Fodinicurvata sp. EGI_FJ10296: one gene and its partner. The protein of the gene in region 1 interacts with the protein of each later gene in a pairwise test. Links are inferred from orthologs where the notes say so. Each region holds a gene or a part of one and is shown on either strand. Other genes may lie near its edges. The genes, in order: ABZ728_RS16215 and mrdA.

Region 1 (9,760 bases):
AGCTTGTACCAGTCGACGGCCGGTCCGGGCGGGGCGTCACGGACCAGGTTCGGGCGGATCCGTATGGTGATGACCACCGCCAGAACATAGAGCGCCACCGCCAGCAGCCCCGGAATCAGCGCGGCGATGAAGAGCTGCCCGATCGATGTTTCCGTCAGAAGGGCATAGATCACCAGCAGGACGGATGGCGGTATCAGAACGCCCAGGGTTCCCGCAGCGGCAACCGTTCCGGCACTGATGCTGTCGGCATAGCCGACGCGCCGCATCTCGGGCACGGCGATCCGTCCCATGGTGGCGGCGGTGGCGAGCGACGAGCCGCAGATCGCACCGAACAACGCACAGGCGCCGATCGTCGCGATCGCGACACCGCCGCGCAGACGGCCGACGACGGCATTCGCCATGTCGAACAGGCCACGCGATACGCCGGACCGCGCCGCAAAGACCCCCATGGCCACGAACAGCGGTACCACCGACAGGCTATAGGGGAAGACGGCTTCGAAGGGCGCAACACTCAGCGCAAAGCCGGCAGCCATGGGACCGTTCAGGATCGTGAACCCGGCCACGCCGACCATGGCCATGGCCAGCCCCACCGGCACACCGACAAAAGCCAGCACAAGGGCGACGAGAAAGCCCAGCAGGCCGATTACGGGATCGCTCATACTTCGGCCTGTTCCCGTTCGGGCGTCGGAATGTTCAAAAGTCGCTTGAAGACGAGAGCGGCGGAGGTCAGGACCGAAAGCGCCAACCCGGCCGCCATCGGCCCCCAGAACAGCGCCATGGGCAGCGCGATGTTCATGGAGATGTCATTGCGGGCAAGCGCGCTTTCAAAGCCCTCGAAGGTCTTCAGGGACAACAGGACAAGAAAGGCGATCGCGACCAGATCCACGATCGTTAGCAAACCCTTGCGCAGTCTCGTCGGCAAAGCTTCAAGGAGAAGTTCCACCCTGACATGCCCCTCGGAAAAAAAGGTATAGGGCATCCCCAGGAAAACACCCGTCATGACGCAGAGCTGGACGATATCGACCACACCCCGCAGCCCCAGACCAAAGGGGCGGACGATGACATCGGCGACGGTCGCCGCCGCCGCCGCGCCCAGGCAGAGAGCGCCGAGCACGGCCAGCATGACTGCCAGCCGGTCGGCCGCCCGGACGAATGCCGCTAACGGCGCCATCGATGCCCCCTTCCCGACCGGCTGTTACCGGCTTTCGTACTCGGCCTGGTATTCGGCGACCAGTTCCTGCGCCCGTGCATAGATTTCATGCGCGTTGTCGACACCTTCGGCCTGAAGGCTGTCAAGCCATTCTTCGGCGACCGGTTCGAAATGCGCCTGCCAAAGAGCCTGCTCCTCTTCGGTCAGCTCGATGATCTCGTTGCCTTCGGCAATCGCCAGTTCCTTCCCGGGTTCGTCCCAGCTTGGCCAGTATTCCTCGCCGAAACGCGACGCGAGCGGTCGGTAGGACGCTTCGTCGACGCAGTCGCGGACCGTGTCGGGCAGACCATTATAGGCATCCTCGTTCATGGCGAACCAGAAGGAGGTCGTGTAGAGCCCAATTTCGGAGTGGTAGTCGAGGACTTCGGCGAGATTGAATCCGAACACGGCCTCATACGGGAAGACCGTTCCGTCGGCGATGCCGCGCGCCAGAGTTTCGTATGTCTCTGTCGGCGGGACGCCCACCGGGACGGCATCCAGGCTCTCGATCATGAGGGCCACCGACGGCGCGGGCGTTCTGATACGAAGTCCCGCCGCATCGGCCGGTGTCCGTACAGGCGTTCCGGCAGTGTGGATCAGCCCGGCATCATGCGCATGAAGCGCCAGAACCTTCAGCCCTTCATAGGGCTCGGAAATCAGCCCTTCCTCGAACAACGACCACAGCGCATTGGAGTTTGCGTAGGCACTTCGGGCCAGCAACGGCGTATCGATGACGGTCGCGGCGTCGAATCGGCCACGCGGCAGGTGGTTCAGGCCATGCGCGATATCCAGAAGTCCGGCGCGAAGGTATTCTTCCAGCCGGGTGACGTTGCCGAGCTGCGAACCGCCGGTATGAAAATCGAAATTGACGGCGCCATCGGCGCAGGCCGCCACCTGTTCGGTCCAGTCGAGGGCAAAATCGGCATGCGGTCCCGCCCCCGCCGGCCAGAAATGTCCGAATCTCAGCGTTATTTCATCGGCGCCGGCGCCGCTCGTACCGGCGGCGATCGTCCCGGCGGCCAACAGAGCCGCCCCCCATGCCTTGCCTCGCATCGACTTTCCTCTCCCTTGCTGTGTTGATTGCCGGCTCCGGGCTTTCCGTTTCCCAGTGCCGGATGCCTGCTCTTATGTGTCGGTATGAGGCATCGTGGCGACCCGGCACAAGGCTGTCAACGCGGGATGGCTGTTGGTCTCCGCGCGGGTGCCGCGATCGCCCGGATCCGGCTTCGGCTTGCCGCAGGGCCGGCTTCCTGATATTCGAAGCCATCGTGATAAAGGGCCGGAGGTGGGAGATGTCTTTGCACAGGCCACGGCGGCATGCGCCGGCAACCGCCCGCAACAGACGGCCGATCCTCGATGTTCTCAGAACCGCGCTGCCATCCGCAGGGCTCGTCCTGGAGATTGCCAGCGGCACCGGCGAGCACGCAGCCTATATGGCGCCGCGCCTCGGCCCCGGTATCGTCTGGCAACCGAGCGAGGCTGACATGGACGCCCTGGTCGATATCGACGAACATGCCCGCGAAAGCCGCTGTCTGACGATACGGCCCGCGCTCTACCTGAATGTGGCGGAACACGACTGGCCGATTGACGAAGCCGATGCGATTTTCTGCAGCAACATGATCCACATCGCGCCATGGCCCGCGACGGAGGGTCTGTTTGCCGGCGCCGCGCGGCTGCTGGATGTCGGCGCCCCCATCATTCTCTATGGCCCTTTCAAGCGCAACGGCGACCATACGGCACAGTCGAACGCCGCCTTCGATGCTCAGCTTCGCAGCCAGGACGAGCGCTGGGGCCTGCGGTGTCTCGATACCGAGGTGGCACCGCTGGCCGCCGAGTGCGGTTTCACGATCGACGCCGTCGTGCCGATGCCGGCCAACAATCTGACCGTCGTCTTCAGACGACACGAAATGCCCGCCGCATAAGCGGCGGGCAACTGATCCGGATGTCGGTCAGGCGGAATCCGCCGATGCCGTGGTCTCGACCTTGGCGGCCAGAGCGGCCTCAAGAAACGGGTCGATCGCGCCGTCGAGGACAGCCTGCGGGTTGCCGGACTCCACGTTCGTGCGCAGATCCTTGACCATCTGATAGGGCTGCAGGACGTAGGATCGGATCTGGTGGCCCCAGCCGATATCCGTTTTCTCGTCGGCCAGCGCCTGGGCGGCCTCTTCCTTCATCTTCAGTTCGCGTTCGTATAGCCGCGCCCGCAGCATGTCGAAAGCTGTCGCACGGTTCTTGTGCTGCGACCGGTCGTTCTGACACTGCACCACGATGCCGGTCGGAACGTGCGTGATACGTACCGCGCTGTCGGTTCTGTTGACGTGCTGTCCGCCCGCACCCGAGGCGCGATAGGTATCGATCCGCAGGTCCTTGTCTTCGATCTCGACCGTGATGGTGTCGTCGATGACCGGCGACACCGAGACGGAGGCAAAGCTGGTGTGACGCCTGGCCTGGCTGTCGTACGGGCTGATCCGGACAAGCCGGTGCACACCCTGTTCGCTCTTGAGCCAGCCATAGGCATTGTGGCCGCGAATGACCAGCGTCGTCGATTTTATTCCCGCTTCTTCGCCTGCGCTTTCTTCCAGCAGTTCGGTCTTGAACTTGCGCCGATCGGCCCAGCGAACATACATGCGCAGCAGCATACGGGCCCAGTCCTGAGCTTCGGTACCGCCGGCGCCGGCATTCACCTCGAGATAGCAATCGTTGCTATCGGCCTCTCCGGACAGGAGCGCTTCGAGTTCGAGTCCGTCGGCCCGGGACTTCAAAGCCTTGAGATCTGCTTCGGCGGCGGCAAGCGTGTCGTCGTCGCCTTCCGCTTCGGCCATTTCAATGAGCTCAACCGCGTCGGACAGCGCCGTCGTCAGTTCGTGATAGGCGCCCAGCGAATCTTCCAGACGCGTACGTTCCCGCATCAGAGTCTGTGCGGAATCGGGATCGTTCCAGAGATCAGGGTCCTCGACCAGTGCGTTCAGTTCGTCCAGACGCAGCGTTGATTGATCGACGTCAAAGTGACCTCCTCAGCAGCGCCAACGACCCTTCGATGTCGTTGACGACCGCTTGCAGTTCGGCGCGCATGGCGTTCTCCCCAGCGATAGGATTGGAAGTGAAACGGATCGGGCAGGACGACGGGACAGCCACCCGTTGCCGGTGCCAGCGGCCCCGGGATTATCCCGTCACGCCCGATTGATAGCGCCGAAGCAGCCTTCAGTAAAGGCCGCCCGTGCCCCCGCCGGTGAACCCGCCATCGTTGTCGTCGCCTGGGGCCGTGAAGTCCGACACACCACCGATCGTACCGGCCGTCGACGGGCCGCTGCCGGCCTGAAAGGCTTCCCATATGAACGGCTCTCCGGAACTCGCCTGCTGGCCTGTCCGGGGATTGACGCGAATCAGGTTGGCTGCCTGCGGAATGCGGAATGGCGGCACCTGCTGGCCGTCCAGGACCGTCTCCATGAATTCACCGAAGATCGGCAACGCCACGCTGCTGCCCGTTTGCCCCTCGCCCAGCGAATGCGGCGCGTCGTAACCCACGAAAACGCCAACGACCAGATCCGGTGTCGATCCGATGAACCACGCGTCGCGAACGTCGTTGGTCGTCCCGGTCTTGCCGGCAAGCGGCTTGCCGATCGACTGGAGCCGCTGGCCGGTACCCCGCTGAATGACGCCTTCCATCATCGAGACGACCTGATACGCGCTTACGGGATCCGCCACACGCTCGCGGTCGTCGGGCAGTGCCGGTGTTTCCTGACCATTCCATGCGACGTTCGTGCAGTCATTGCAGCCCCGTTCGTCATGTCGATAGATCGTCCGGCCAGTCCGGTCCTGAATGCGGTCGATGAATGTCGGTTCGATCCGCAGGCCGCCGTTGACGAGCATGGCATAGGCCGCTGTCAAATCGAGAGGCGTGGTTTCGCCGGCCCCGAGCGCCATCGAGTACAGCAGCGGCATTTCTTCATAGATGCCGAATTCGCTCGCAACCTCGCGCACCCGCTCCAGACCGACTTCCTGCAACAGCCGAACCGTCATGAGGTTGCGCGAACGTTCCAGGCCGACGCGCATCGGCGCCGCCCCGAGAGAATCGCCGCCATAGTTAGTCGGTCGCCACAGTCCCTGACCCGCCCCCTGGCTGATGGCGACCGGCGTGTCATAGAGGATCGTGCTCGGGGTCAGCCCCGCTTCGAGCCCTGCGAGGTAGACAAAGGGCTTGAAGGCGGAGCCGGGCTGACGTTCTGCCTGGGTGGCGCGGTTGAACTCGGATCGCTCGAAGCTGTACCCGCCCGTCGTCGCCATCACGCGTCCCGTATGCGGATCCATGACAACGACCGCGCCTTCGATCTCGGGGATCTGCCTGAGGGCGAAACGCGGGATCAGGTCGCCTTCCGCAACCGCCTCGCTCGCCTCCTCGTCGCGGGGGGCGGCTCGATAATCCGGCCGGTTTACAGAGGCATCGGCGGCGACAACATCGCCAAGGGCGAGCACGTCCTCGACCGACTGCGGCGCTGGCCCGGGGGACCGCCCGTCGCCACGGTGCGGCCGGGCCCAGGACACGCTTTCCAGATCCATCCAGCCGCGGCTGCGATCCTCGAACCCGATCAGCGCACCGTCGGCATCGATTTCAAGAACGACGGCCAGCCGCCAATCCTCTATCCCGGCCGCGTCCTCGTCGTTGGCCCTGATATCGCGCAGTTGCTCGGGCCAGGCATCGAAATCCGCCATATTGGCAATCGGTCCGCGCCATCCGAACCGCCGGTCGTAGTCGACCAGACCGTTGCGCAGGGCCTGGCCCGCCACCCGCTGATAAAAGGGATCGACCGTCGTCCGGACCGATAGCCCGCCTTCATACAGGGTGGTGTCGCCGTATATCCGTTGAACGATCCGTCGGACTTCCTCGCTGAAGTAATCCGCGCGGACCACGTCCTGCCGCAGTTGATTGGTCACTTCCAGGGGCGCGGCCACGGCCTCGGCATGCTCATCTTCGGTGATGTAGCCGTCGTCAAGCATGCGATTCAGGACATAGTTGCGCCGGGAGACGGCCGCTTCGGTACGCCGGGTCGGATGGTAATTGTTCGGTGCCTTCGGCAGGGCTGCCAGATAGGCGATTTCTTCCAGATTCAGTTCCGAGAGCGAGCGGTTGAAATACGCAAGTGATGCCGCAGCCACACCATAGGCGCCGCGGCCCAGATAAATCTGATTCAGATAGAGTTCGAGGATCTGGTCCTTGGAGAACGTCCGCTCCATGCGCAAAGCAATCAGTGCCTCGCGTATCTTGCGATCAAGGGTAACGTCCGATGTCAGCAGAAAGTTCTTCGCCACCTGCTGCGTGATCGTGGACGCTCCCTCCGGGCGCTGGCCGCTGCCAATGTTCCGGATGTTGGTGACGACGGCCCGGACCAGGCTGGTCGGATCGATGCCGCTGTGGCCGTAGAAATTCTGATCTTCCGCGGCAATAAATGCCTGGCGCACGCGCTCGGGAATGACATTGATCGGCACGAAAAGGCGATTCTCGATCGCGAATTCATCCAGCAGCCGGCCGTCACTGGCATGAAAGCGGGTTGTTACCGGCGGCTCGTAGTCGGCGAGCTGCCGATAGTCAGGCAACCTCAAGCTGAAATGGCTAAGCGCCCCATAGGCGGCGGCACCGCCGACGACGGTGACGATCAGTAGTGAAGATATAAACCAACCCAGAATGCGCATGCCGTTCTATCCACCGTTCCGACTATGTAACTACCGTCCGATCACTCCCGGCCAGACCTGCAAGCCTCCCGAACCAAAGCCGTTCCACCCCATACCGCCTGCATCAGACAGAGTCGGACCGGACCGATTCGCATCATACATCCGGACTGGGTAGCGCGCGATTGTGACCCGTTCATGACCAGCGGAAGCACCAGTCGCTGAAGACCTGACCCCGAAGTGCCCTGCCGATTGCGCGCGGTCAAGTCGTCAGGGAAGTATGAGTGCCATGAGTGCCCCGATGTCACAGCACCCTGTGCCGTGTCGAACCAGCGGATGCGCTGAGGCCCATCCAGCACCCGTTCAATCTAGCGCCGGGCCAGTCCCGCCAGATTGGGGGCCCTGAAATAGTCATCCACTGCGCCGGCGATGGTTTCAATCATGGCCTCCAGATGGGCCGTGTCACTCAACTGGCGCTCGTCCTCCACATTCGACAGATAGCCCAGCTCCACCAGGGCGGAGGGGACATCCGGCGCCGTCAGTACCGCGAAACCGGCCTGTCGGTGAGAATTCGACAGCATGCGCGTCACGCCGCCCAGCGCCGTCACCAGATGATCCGCGATCAGGCGGGATTGATTCTTGGTGTCACGCTGGGCCAGGTCGATGAGAATCGACGCGACCATATCGTCGGTTGGATCGAGCACCACGCCGGCAAGGGCATCCGCGCGGTTTTCCCGGGCGGCAAGCATTTCGGCTTCCCGGTCGGAAGCAACCTCGGACAAGGTGTAGACCGACGCGCCACGAACGTTCTGGTTCTCCATGCTGTCGGCGTGAAGCGAGAGAAACAGGTCGCCGTCAGCCTGACGGGCGATCCGGACCCGGTCGCGCAGCCGCAGGGTCTCGTCACCGTCACGGGTCAGGACGACCCTGTAGCCCCCCCGGTCCAGAAGCGCCTCGCGCAGCATTCGTGCCGCCCTGAGAACAATCGTTTTCTCCATAGTGCCGGAAACGCCGACTGCCCCGGGGTCGATACCGCCATGCCCGGCGTCGATCACGACTGTGCGCACGGCCGGTCGATTGGGCCGTATCGGCGGCATCGGAACATCGAATGGAACGCCGTCCACTGCGACCGGTCCGGATTGCCCAACGCTCCGACCCTCACCCTCCGGCCCCCCCCCGTCAGCCGTCGACATCACGGCAGGTCGAATCGGCGGCAGCGGCAGTCCACCGAGATCAGGCATATCCGCAGCTACCTGCCGTGATACCGGCGCTACGGCTGCGATGCGGCGGCGTGGCGCGGTCGTAGCGCTACCGTCCGACGACTCGAAAACGGCGACGGTACCGCCGGACCGATTGCCGTCCGTCGCGCCATCTGCCCCTGCCCCTGCCCCGTCAACGTCGGGACGACGATCCGGGATCGGAAACTCGGGAATATCCGGAGGAGCGCGCGGCGGAGTACGGGGCGATGAAGCGGTTTCCGACGCCGCATCGGCGGCCGGCGAACTGCCGTGCCGTGTCCCGTCGGCTTCTCCTCCGTCGGCCGTCCAGGCGCCGGTCTCCGCCGGTTTCTCGACGAGATCGAGCACGAAACGTGCTGGACCCTCGTCGCGGGCGGGGATGAAAAAGGCGTCCGAAATGGCAACCGGTTCTGTCATCGTCAGAAGAACGCGGCGTGCGCCGTCCGGCGAGCGCCCCACCTCGAACCGGCCAACGAGACCGATACCCGGCCCCTCGGAGGCGGCGCGCCAGTCGGTTGCGGGAAAATCCAGAATAACTCGATCGGGATCGCTGAGCGTGAGGATCGAGAACGCCCGCTCGCGACTCATTTCGAGGACAAAACGGGTCCGGTCGCCGTGATCACCCATCCGCTGAGCCGTCACGACCGCAGCTGCCCCCGAACCAGTCGCGTTTGCCGACTGGCCAAGCGCCGACACCGGCGGCAAGGCAGCGAGTCCCGACAGGACCGCTACCAAGAGTGTTATCAGCAATCCTGGCCTGCCCATGCTACCTCGCCATTGGATATACCTCCCTTATTATAGAAGAAAATCAGTACCTTCAATCGAAAAGGTAATGTAACGCTTGATCCATAGGCGACAATATGAACACAAGTCATTCGCCGCTCGCCGGGATCGCGATGGCGATCGCTGCCGGCTTCAGGCGATTCGCCGCACCGCCAGCGCCCCGATAGTGTGGCGCGCCACACTATCGAGCGATCACAGCGTTCCGGCACGGCGCCCGGCGTTCGGCTGAACCCGAATCGACTTTGTTTTCAGTGAATTCGGACATTGTGGAACCGGCACTCAACGTCTATTGTCACTTTGCGACATAGTATGTGTGCCGGCCTCCGGTTGGCGTTTCGGTATTCTGTACCGGAGATTGCCCTGGGATCCAGAGTTACGGACAAAATCGCCGCAGAATGCAGCGGTAGCGTCCTTTCTTCCAGGATCACCGTGTGCCTGCCGATGATTTCGACCGGGGCTTCCATCACCCCGACGCGATCGACTTCGTTACGGCCGATTGGCCGGATCAAAGGGCTGGGGCAAGTCCGTCCGCCGACAGGCGACGGCACACATGTGAAAGGTAACGGTGTAACCGGGGTTGACCTGACGCTTCCTGTTTATGGGCGGCGCCATGTCCGGAGACGGCTGGTATCGGTCCTGGCTTGCTGTCACAGCGCCGTTCCGAGTTCGGCCTGCCGATCCGCATACCCCCCTAAGCCAATGACGCGTTGTCGGCTCCGTCGTGTCGCACGGCTGTCGGCGGTTGCGTCGTAAGGATCGTTCATGACTAAGAGAATGCTTATAGACGCGTCTCATCCCGAGGAGACCCGCGTCGTCGTACTTGACGGTAATAAGCTCGACGAATTCGACTTTGAGACATCAAGCAAGAAGCAACTGAAGGGCAATA
Region 2 (9,615 bases), on another replicon or contig:
CGAATATTCCATGCGTCTGCGCCTGGGCACGGTCGGCTGAGCCGACGGACCCGTTGCTCGCGCCCACATCCATATCGCCGGACCACACAGCCCGGACTCCCGGGGGCGACGCTCTTTTGGCCCTGATCCTCTTTGTCCTGATGGCGTCGGTCCTGGTCGACATCGCAGCGCCCCGTGTCGGCATGGATCGCGTGGCGGCCATTGCGCTACTGGTCTTTCTGCCCTGCGCCTGGCGGCAATACGGCATAAAGGAAGTGGGCATCGCCACGGCCGCGGCGGCGAGCGCCGTCATCCTTCTGGCCAGCAGTCCGCCAGCCGATGCCGTTGGCACCATTCTGGCGGCACTTGCCAACGGCGCCCGGCTGGTCGCCCTGATCCTCTGCCTGACCTTTCTGCGCAACGCTGCGGCGGCTTCGCCGCTGGTTGCCCGAACCGGCCGCTATCTGGCCCGCCAACCGCCCGGACGGCGCTATCTGGCCCTGTCCGCGGGTGGACACCTGTTCGGCCTGATGCTGAATTTCGGCGTCATAAACCTGCTGGGACCGGTCGTGCGGGAAAGCGGGCGCACAACCGCTGACGCGACCGCCGAGGACCGGCGTCGGGCGCTGATCAGGCGCCGGCGGATGATGGTCGCGCTGATCCGGGGTTTCTCGTTGGTCATGGTCTGGTCGCCGGCCAGCGTCGCCCAGGCGGTGCTGATTACATCCGTCGCGGGGCTGGCATGGATCGACCTCGTGCCCTACACGCTGACCTGGGTCGCCGTCGTGTGGGCACTGGGATGGCTCCAGGACCGTATCGCCTGGCACCGCGCCCGTCAGCGTCCGTCAGGAACAGTGCCCGGCACGCGACCGTTCGGTGAATTCCATGGCGAGGCGGACGCCGGTCAATGGCGCGACCTCGCCGGGCTATGCGCGATAACCGCCGGCATGCTCGGTTGCGTCGTTCTGCTGAATGCCGCCGCAGGATTGAGCCTGTTGCAGTCGGTCATGACCGCCGCACCGATTTTCGCTGTCATCTGGCTGGGGATCCAGCCGCAGCGGGCGACTCTTGCCAGCCGGTCAATCGAAACCTGGCAAACCCTACGGAACACCGTGCGGCACGACCTCCCCGCCCAGGGCCGCGAGGTCGCCCTGCTCGGCAGTGCAGGTTTCATCGGCGTGGCACTGCCGGCACTGATTCCCAGCGATGTTCTGGTCGGCATCGTCGATCCGGCCGTGATCGCACAGCCGGTTGCCGGCGTTGTCATGATGGCCGCCGTCATCATCGGAGGGACTGCCGGGATCAGTCCTCTGATCATGGTTCCGATTCTGGGCGGCCTGCTGACCTCGCTGCCAGTCGGCACCGTCGATCCGGTATTTGCCGGTCTCGCCATTTCCGCCGGATGGGGCCTGTGCAACGGATCCACGCCGTTTGCGGCCTCGGCCGTTCTGGCTGGTCGGTTCGTCGACAGCGGCCCGGAAAGGGTGGTCTGGCGCTGGAACGGCGCGTTCACCGTTCTCGCGATGGCTGTCTGCGCACTTTTCCTGTTCGCGATCTCGCCGCTGTTACCGCCGGGATGAGCGATGGCGGCACCTTAAAGGAAGACCGAGGTGACCAGCAGATAGAGCGCGACCGCCGTTGCCGCATAACCGACGATTACAAGAGCCCCGTCTCTGGCGACGAGACCAAGGGCAAACGCCGTGATCGCGGCCGCAGGCACAAAGGCGGCCATGGGGACGACTTCCAGAAACGGCAGCGTCAGCGCCAGCACCGCGCAGGCAGCGGCAATGACGTATGCACCCCGATCATCCGTCAGAGAGACCAGCCGCGGCCGCAGCAGCTTGTCCACACCGCCCGCCACCGGCCGGGCCTTTTCGGCCACTGTTTTCAGCCGATCCGCGCCGACCGACCGCTGCGTCACGAACGCCGGCAGCCAGAAGCTGCGACGTCCGACCAGCAACTGACCGGCCGTCACCAGCACGACCAGACCAAACAACGTCGGCACGCCGGGAATTCCGCCAACCGGCGTCAAGGCGATCAGTCCCAGGATCAGCAGCAGGGGCCCGAACGATCGGCGCCCCACCTTGTCCTGGATTTGACCCACGGACACCGCGCCTCCAGCCCCCGCCCTTTCGGACATCTCGATAAGTTCGGCGGCGACGTCTTTGAGGTTATGCGGCGTTCCATCCTGATCCGGCATTGAAGATCTTCCTGTTGCATCCATCGACCGTCCACCAACACGCGGGCGGCGCTTTGAGTTCTCACAAAACGGAGACTCTCGTCGGTGTGACGCGCTGGAAATCGGTCAGCTGCGTACGACAATGGACGTCATGGGGATGCGTGGTGGGCGCAGTAGGGCTCGAACCTACGACCCGCTGATTAAGAGTCAGCTGCTCTACCAACTGAGCTATGCGCCCACGCAGGGAAGTCACGGTGTTATAATGACGCTCGAAATCCGACGCAAGCGGATTCTGGGCATCGGATCATCCCCGGGGCGCCCCGGTTCGTACGAGTCGCCGTTGCATCGCACCGGTTGCCCGGATTTTCCGGCAGATTGGCGTCAGAGCTGGGCGCTCGGGGCTCGGCGGGATATCCGCGTATCGCGATGAATATAAACGCTCATGATCAACCCCAGACTGAACATGATCGTCATCATGACGGTCCCGCCATACGAAACCAGCGGCAGCGGAACCCCGACCACCGGGATCAGCCCCATCACCATGGCCGTGTTGATGAACACATAGAAATAGAGATTGGCCGTCAGCCCCAGCGCCAGGATCCGGCCGAAATGATTTCGGCAGCGAAGGGCGATGACGACCCCGTAGGCAACGAGAAGCAGGAAAAGCAGGATCAGACCGACACCGCCGATCAATCCGAATTCCTCGGCCAGCATCGTAAATATGAAATCGGTCTGCATCTCGGGCAGAAAATTCAGATGGCTCTGCGTTCCCTGCAGAAAGCCTTTGCCGAAAAGGCCGCCCGAGCCGAGGGCAATCTTGCTTTGCAGAATGTGATAGCCGGTCCCAAGCGGATCGGATTCCGGGTTGATGAAAGTGAGCACCCGGGCCTTCTGGTAGTCTCTGAGAAATTGCCAGGCAATCGGCACGGCGGCCAGGCCGAGAGCCAGTACCAGCGCGAATTTCCACCACCTGACGCCGACGACGAAGAAAATCGCGGCGCCGACGAACAACAGCATTACTGCCGTTCCGAGGTCCGGCTGGCTCATCACGAGGGCGACGGGCGCGACGATGAGTATGATCGGCAATATCAGCGTGCGGACCCGATACACATCATCGAGGGTTGGAACGTGAAAGTACCGCGCCAGTGCCAGCACCAGCGCGATCTTCATCAGTTCCGACGGCTGAAGATTGAAGAAGCCGAGATTGATCCAGCGCTGGGCCCCCATTCCCACTTGTCCGATGACCTCCACCGCGATCAGGAGACCGAAAGTAATAAAGTAGAATGGATAGGCGATCCGGAGCCAGATCCGAAGGTCGACCAGCGCGACACCGATCATGATCGCGAACCCGACGGCGAACCGGGCAATGTGACGCGACGCCCAGGGCTCCATGCTTCCATTGGCAGCGGAATAGAGCATCGCGACGCCGACACCGGCAAGAGCAACCACAAGCAGAATGAGCCCGCCCGGCAGTTGAAGGATTTTCTCCCCCAGAGACTGCCCCTGATCGTCCGCGTCGATTCCGCTGCCACGATAGTATGCCGTTGACATCAGCCGCCTACTCCGCCCCCGGTTCCACCGACATCTCCCGGCTCACCGGCTGCCGCCACGCCAGGTGGCGAAACGGGAATGATCCGGTCGCTGGCCGGATTGCGCTTCTGCGCCTCCCACAGAAGATCGCGGGCGATCGGGGCAGCAACGGCCGAACCTCCGCCACCATGCTCGACAACGACCGAGCACGCATAGCGGGGGCGGTGCATCGGCGCAAACCCGACAAACAAGGCGTGGTGACGGTCGCGCCAAGGGATCTCGTCCTGGCTGAGCAGCCCCTGCGCCCGCTGTGCCATCGTGATCCGGCGAACCTGGCTGGTCCCGGTCTTGCCACCCATTTCCATGCCCTCAACCGGTATCTGGGACGAGCGGGCCGTTCCCCGGCTGCCGTCGGTGACGGCGATCATGCCGTCGACCACCGCCCGGATTCCGCGTTCGGAAATGCCGATATCCGGAACTGATTCATTCGGGTCGACATTGCGCATGACGACGCGGGGATCGATGGCCCGCCCACCATTGACCAACCGGGCCGTCATCACGGCCAGCTGCAGCGGCGTTGCCAGAACGTAGCCCTGGCCGATCGCGGCAATAAGCGTTTCCCCCTGCTGCCAGGCCGTGCCCACATTCTGGCGTTTCCAGTCTTGCGTGGGCACCAGACCCTGGCGCTCGCCGGGAAGGTCGATGTTGATGGATGTCCCCAATCCGAACCGGTTGGCCATCGCCGATAGACGATCGACCCCCACGCGGCGCGAGAGGTCATAGAAATAGGTATCGCAGGATTCCGCCAGGGCATCGACCAGTGTCAGCCAGCCATGACCGCCCCGACGCCAGCAGTGAAAGCGATGATTGCCCAGATCCATATGACCGGGACAGAATACGGAATGATTGGGGCCGGCAATGCCGTTCTCGATAGCCGTCAGCGCCGTTATCATCTTGAAGGTCGAGCCGGGCGCGTATTGCCCGGCGAGCGCCTTGTTCGTCAACGGCGCATACTGATCGTTGATCAGGGACCGCCATGATGCGCCGTCAATCCCGGTCGCGAAAATATTCGGATTGAAGGACGGGCTCGAAGCCATGGCATAGACTTCGCCCGTATGCACATCCATGATCACGGCCGATGCCGAGCGTTCCTCAGCGAGACGGTCCTGAACGTAATCCTGCAACCCGACATCGATCGTCGAGCGAACCTCCTCGCCGCGCGTACCCTCGTCGCGAGACAGTTCGCGGATGATCCGCCCGGTGGCATTGACTTCGACCTGACGGGTGCCGGCGACACCACGAAGCGTCGATTCCAATTGCCGCTCGATGCCGGTCTTGCCGATCCGGAAACCGGGCAGGGTCAGAACCGGGTCTCCAGTCAGTTCTTCTTCGGAGACCGCGCCGACATAGCCGACCAGATGAGCGGTCGAGGGTCCTTGCGGATAGTCTCTTATCTCGCCGACATCGATCGACAACCCGGGCAGGCTTGGAGCGTTGACCTCGATCTGGCTGACCTGATCCCAGGTCAGATTCTCGCGTACCGTCACCGGAACGAAGTTGCGACGGCGGGACACATCGCGCAGCACCCGTTCACGATCGGCATCGGTCAACGGCACGATGCCTGAAAGGCGCTCCAGTGTCGCCTCGACGTCGCCGGCCTGTTCCGCCACCATGATAACCTGAAAATTCTGCGTGTTCGCTGCCAGCGGGCGGCCATAGCGGTCCACGATCTCACCCCGGGAAGGCGCCAGCAGGCGCATGCTGATGCGATTCTCGTCAGCGAGCACCCGATATCGCTCGGATTCCGTGACCTGCAGAAAATACATGCGCCCGACCAGCGCCGAGGCCAGGCCAAGCTTCACGCCGCCCAGAATCAGCGCCCGTCGTGTCAAACTGCGATATCGCTCGGTATCCCGGTCCATCCTCGACGTCTACCTCAATGCACCCGTCCCGATGCGAATAGCGTTGTGCCTGAGCGGCATATCGTCAGTCGCGTCACATTCCGCCGCACCGGAATCCGCTACTGGGGCACGAGCCGGTGACATTGCATGCATATCCACGCCAGTGCCGGAAACGCACCCATCGTCATCAAAGCCCGAAAGATCGCCGGCTCCACAGGCATCACAGCTCCGAAAATGGCGCTATAAAGCACCCATTCCATCACCGCCGTCAACGGCAAGACGATCAGGAATCCCCACCACAGCACCCAGAATGACCGACCTACCAGAAAGCGCCGCTGCGACGATACGACCAGCAGCGCGATCATGAAAATGAACGCGTTGACGCCCAGAGGCGCGCCGGTCAGCACGTCCTGGAGAATGCCCAGAACGAAGACCATTGGAAACGGCAGCAGATCAGGCCGATGAACGGCCCAATAATAGAGGGCCATGAACGGAATCATCGGAACCACGGTCGAATAGGCCGGTAGGGGTACCGGAATCACGGCGACGAACACCAGCGACAGCATCAGGATGCCCGGTACGGCATTGCGGAATATGACACCCAGTCGCGTGCCGATATGCTCTGGCAATCGGTCCTCGAAGCTCATTGCTGTCCGTTCTGCGCCGCTTCGGACTCGGCACCTTCGGTCCCGTCAGTGCCAGGTGCACCCTCGCGGTCATCAGCTCCGGCGGTGGCACCATAGGGCACCAGTTCAGGGTCGGGACCGACCGATTCCGGTATGGGCACCGGCGGCCCCGCCACATCGGCAAACTGCCCCCGCTCGGTTGCGGGACCGAAATCGACCACACGGACGAGATCAACCCGGTCCAGGTCCTCGAAGAGCACAACCTCGATACCGGCATCGCCCGATTCCACGACCCGGCCGATGGCAAGGCCGGGAGGAAACATCCCGCCGTGACCGGATGACACCACCCGGTCGCCGACTTCGACATCATGATCGCGCGGCAGATATTGAAGGGTCGGACGGCCGGAGTTGTCACCGGCAAGGACGGCGCGATGGCCGGACTTCTGCATGGCAACGGGTATGCGCGAGTTCAGGTCGGTCAACAGGAGGATCCGGGCGGACATGTCGCCGGTCTGAACGATACGGCCAATCAACCCCTCGGACCCGATCACCGCCTGCCCATCACGAATACCGTCCTGCGCTCCCACATTGATCGCCTTGCTGCGCACGAACGCGCCGCTGTTGTCGGCGACGACCCGTCCCGCGATAAACGAGTGCTCCATCCCGAGTTCGTAGTTGGTCAGCTCGCGCAGGCTGACGATCTCGGCCTCCAACTGAAAGGCGGCATGGCGATACTGCTGAAGAAGCGTGTTCTCCTGTCGGAGGCGGGCGTTCTCGGCGCGGAGATCCGCCAATTCCTGGGCTGCATTGATTGCATCGGCCACGGACGCGGCCGGACGCGAAATGACCGCCATGATCGGCGTCATGGCGTCGGTGATGCGCGCGGCCATGGCATTCATCAACACCGCATCGACCTTGCCGAGCATCATCAATCCGATGGCCGTCATCAATAGCAGCGCGAAGGAGAACCTTTGAACCATCGCCCGCAGCGCCGCGATCCGAACCATGGGCTTAGAGCGTAGCCTCACGAAGCCGTCCTTTGGCTCAGTTCCGTTTGGGGCGAAGTCGAGGTCACGGTCATCAGCAAAATCGGATCGGCGGCAAGATAAGTGGCAACATCAACACCTTACTGCCCTGTGCGGCTCTCGCCGCGTTCGGCTCAGGGTTGATCCAGCAGGGGCACTGCAATCTGAATACCACAAAATCCCGATCGGTACACTTTCACGGACTGGGCCAGGGAGCCCTTAACGGCCGAAATTCATTGTCCATTGCGCATATCGGCCGATTGCCTGCCCAATGAAATGGCCTGCCACCGGCAGCAAACGAAACAGAGCCCCCGGGGCTCAATACATATTGATCAGAACATTTTTCAACGTGCGCATTTCCTCCAGGGCGCGGCCGGTCCCCAGAGCAACGCAGGACAGCGGATCGTCGGCAATCGAAACCGGCAATCCCGTTGCGTGCCGCAGAACGAAATCGAGATTGCCAAGCAGCGCGCCGCCACCGGTCAGGACGATTCCCTTGTCGACAATGTCGGCGGCCAGCTCCGGCGCCGTATGCTCAAGCGCGACTTTAACCGCCTCAACGATGGCGCTGACGGGCTCTGCAAGACTTTCGGAAATCTGCCGTTCGGTAATCACCAGTTCCTTGGGCACGCCATTCATGAGGTCGCGGCCCTTGATCTCCATGGTACGCCCCTCACCGTCTTCCGGTGGGCAGGCGGAGCCGATTTCCTTCTTGATTCTCTCGGCGGAGCCTTCGCCGACCAATAGATTGTCGTGCCGGCGAATGAAGGCGATGATAGCCTCGTCCATCTTGTCGCCGCCGACCCGTACCGACCTTGAATACACGATACCGCCCAGAGAGAGCACGGCAACTTCGGTCGTGCCGCCACCAATATCCACAACCATGGAACCGGTCGGCTCGGTCACCGGCAATCCGGCGCCAATCGCCGCCGCCATCGGTTCTTCGATCAGAAAGACACGTCTCGCCCCTGCTGATTCGGCACTTTCCTGAATCGCCCGGCGTTCCACTGCCGTCGATCCGGACGGCACGCAGATGATCACCTGGGGGCTGGCGAAGCTGCGCCGGTTGTGGACCTTGCGGATGAAATGTTTGATCATTTCCTCCGCGACCTCGAAATCCGCAATGACGCCATCGCGAAGCGGGCGAATTGCCTGGATATTGCCGGGCGTTCGACCAAGCATCTGCTTGGCTTCGTCGCCCACCGCCAGAACCTGCTTTTTGCCGCGAACGGTCGCGATTGCGACCACCGATGGTTCGTTCAGAACGATGCCCCGGCCCTTCACGTAAACAAGCGTATTAGCGGTTCCAAGATCGATGGCCATATCGGCCGAAAGGAAACCCAAGAGATTAGCAAACATATGGCTGTCGCAAAATGAGGACCATGGCTTCGATACAAGAGAGGCGGCGGGTACAGGAACCCACCGCCGTCTGTTAATTCAATGTCGATCCGGGCTCAAGCGGAGAGTTACCCAAAGCCCGAAATCGACAATCGAAAGAATGTCCGTGGGAGTCCGTTGACGCCCCCGAAGTGCGCCGCATCATAAGCGCTCGCGACCGCGATAGCCAGAGCAACGGTATTGCGCCCGCGTTTTCGACAGATGATCGAAGATCAGTTCTTGTCCTTGTCGACCAGGCGATTCTCGGCAATCCAAGGCATCATCGCCCGGAGCTTCTCACCGACCTTTTCGATGTCGTGTTCAGCCTCGCGACGCCGAACCGCCTTGAAGCTGGTCTGGGAAACCTTGTTCTCCAGCATCCAGTTGCGCGTGAACACACCGGATTGTATATCGGCCAGCACCCGGCGCATTTCCGCCTTGGTCTCGTCGGTGATGATCCGCGGTCCGGTGACGTAATCGCCATATTCCGCCGTATTCGAGATCGAGTACCGCATATTGGCGATCCCGCCCTCGTAGATCAGGTCGACGATCAGCTTCACCTCGTGCAGGCACTCGAAATAGGCCATTTCCGGGGAATAGCCGCCTTCGACCAGCGTCTCGTAGCCGGCCTTGATCAGCGCGGTCAGCCCGCCGCACAAAACAACCTGCTCGCCGAACAGGTCGGTCTCGCATTCTTCGCGGAAGGTCGTCTCGATGATGCCGGCCCGGCCGCCGCCGATCGCCGCTGCATAGCTGAGACCGATATCGAACGCAGATCCCGTCGGGTTGCGGTCGACGGCGATCAGGCACGGAACACCGGCCCCGCGTTCGTATTCCGACCGGACGGTGTGACCTGGCCCTTTCGGCGCAACCATGAACACGTCCAGATCGGGGCGGGGCTCGATCAGGTTGAAATGAATGTTGAGACCGTGGGCGAACGCGATCGCCGCCCCTTCCTTGAGATTGGCGGCGAGGTGATCGCGATAGATATCGCCCTG

Evidence for each region.
Region 2: the proteins of ABZ728_RS16215 (region 1) and mrdA interact in binary tests that used the Escherichia coli proteins (3 or more experiments, as listed by UniProt). The link is inferred for Fodinicurvata sp. EGI_FJ10296 from one-to-one orthologs.

The regions. Positions count from the first base shown.
Region 1 is NZ_JBFCVL010000007.1:80,270-90,029, forward strand. Bases 4,135-7,202 are described here. They hold ABZ728_RS16215 (penicillin-binding protein 1A), read right to left. Parts: upstream 6,878-7,202; coding sequence 4,391-6,877; downstream 4,135-4,390. In the rest of the region: ABZ728_RS16190 (TRAP transporter large permease), read right to left, coding at 1-659; ABZ728_RS16195 (TRAP transporter small permease), read right to left, coding at 656-1,171; ABZ728_RS16200 (TRAP transporter substrate-binding protein), read right to left, coding at 1,196-2,242; ABZ728_RS16205 (DUF938 domain-containing protein), read left to right, coding at 2,482-3,111; ABZ728_RS16220 (N-acetylmuramoyl-L-alanine amidase), read right to left, coding at 7,222-8,841; ABZ728_RS16225 (Rne/Rng family ribonuclease), read left to right, coding at 9,637-9,760. UniProt on the Escherichia coli protein: Cell wall formation. Synthesis of cross-linked peptidoglycan from the lipid intermediates.
Region 2 is NZ_JBFCVL010000003.1:21,230-30,844, forward strand. Bases 3,160-6,082 are described here. They hold mrdA (penicillin-binding protein 2), read right to left. Parts: upstream 5,611-6,082; coding sequence 3,709-5,610; downstream 3,160-3,708. Other genes in these bases: rodA (rod shape-determining protein RodA), read right to left, coding at 3,160-3,709; mreD (rod shape-determining protein MreD), read right to left, coding at 5,709-6,082. Outside these bases: ABZ728_RS06235 (GntR family transcriptional regulator), read left to right, coding at 1-40; ABZ728_RS06240 (hypothetical protein), read left to right, coding at 117-1,559; ABZ728_RS06245 (exopolysaccharide biosynthesis protein), read right to left, coding at 1,574-2,179; more of rodA, read right to left, coding at 2,540-3,159; more of mreD, read right to left, coding at 6,083-6,236; rod shape-determining protein MreC, read right to left, coding at 6,233-7,243; ABZ728_RS06275 (rod shape-determining protein), read right to left, coding at 7,559-8,599. UniProt on the Escherichia coli protein: Catalyzes cross-linking of the peptidoglycan cell wall. Responsible for the determination of the rod shape of the cell. Is probably required for lateral peptidoglycan synthesis and maintenance of the correct diameter during lateral and centripetal growth.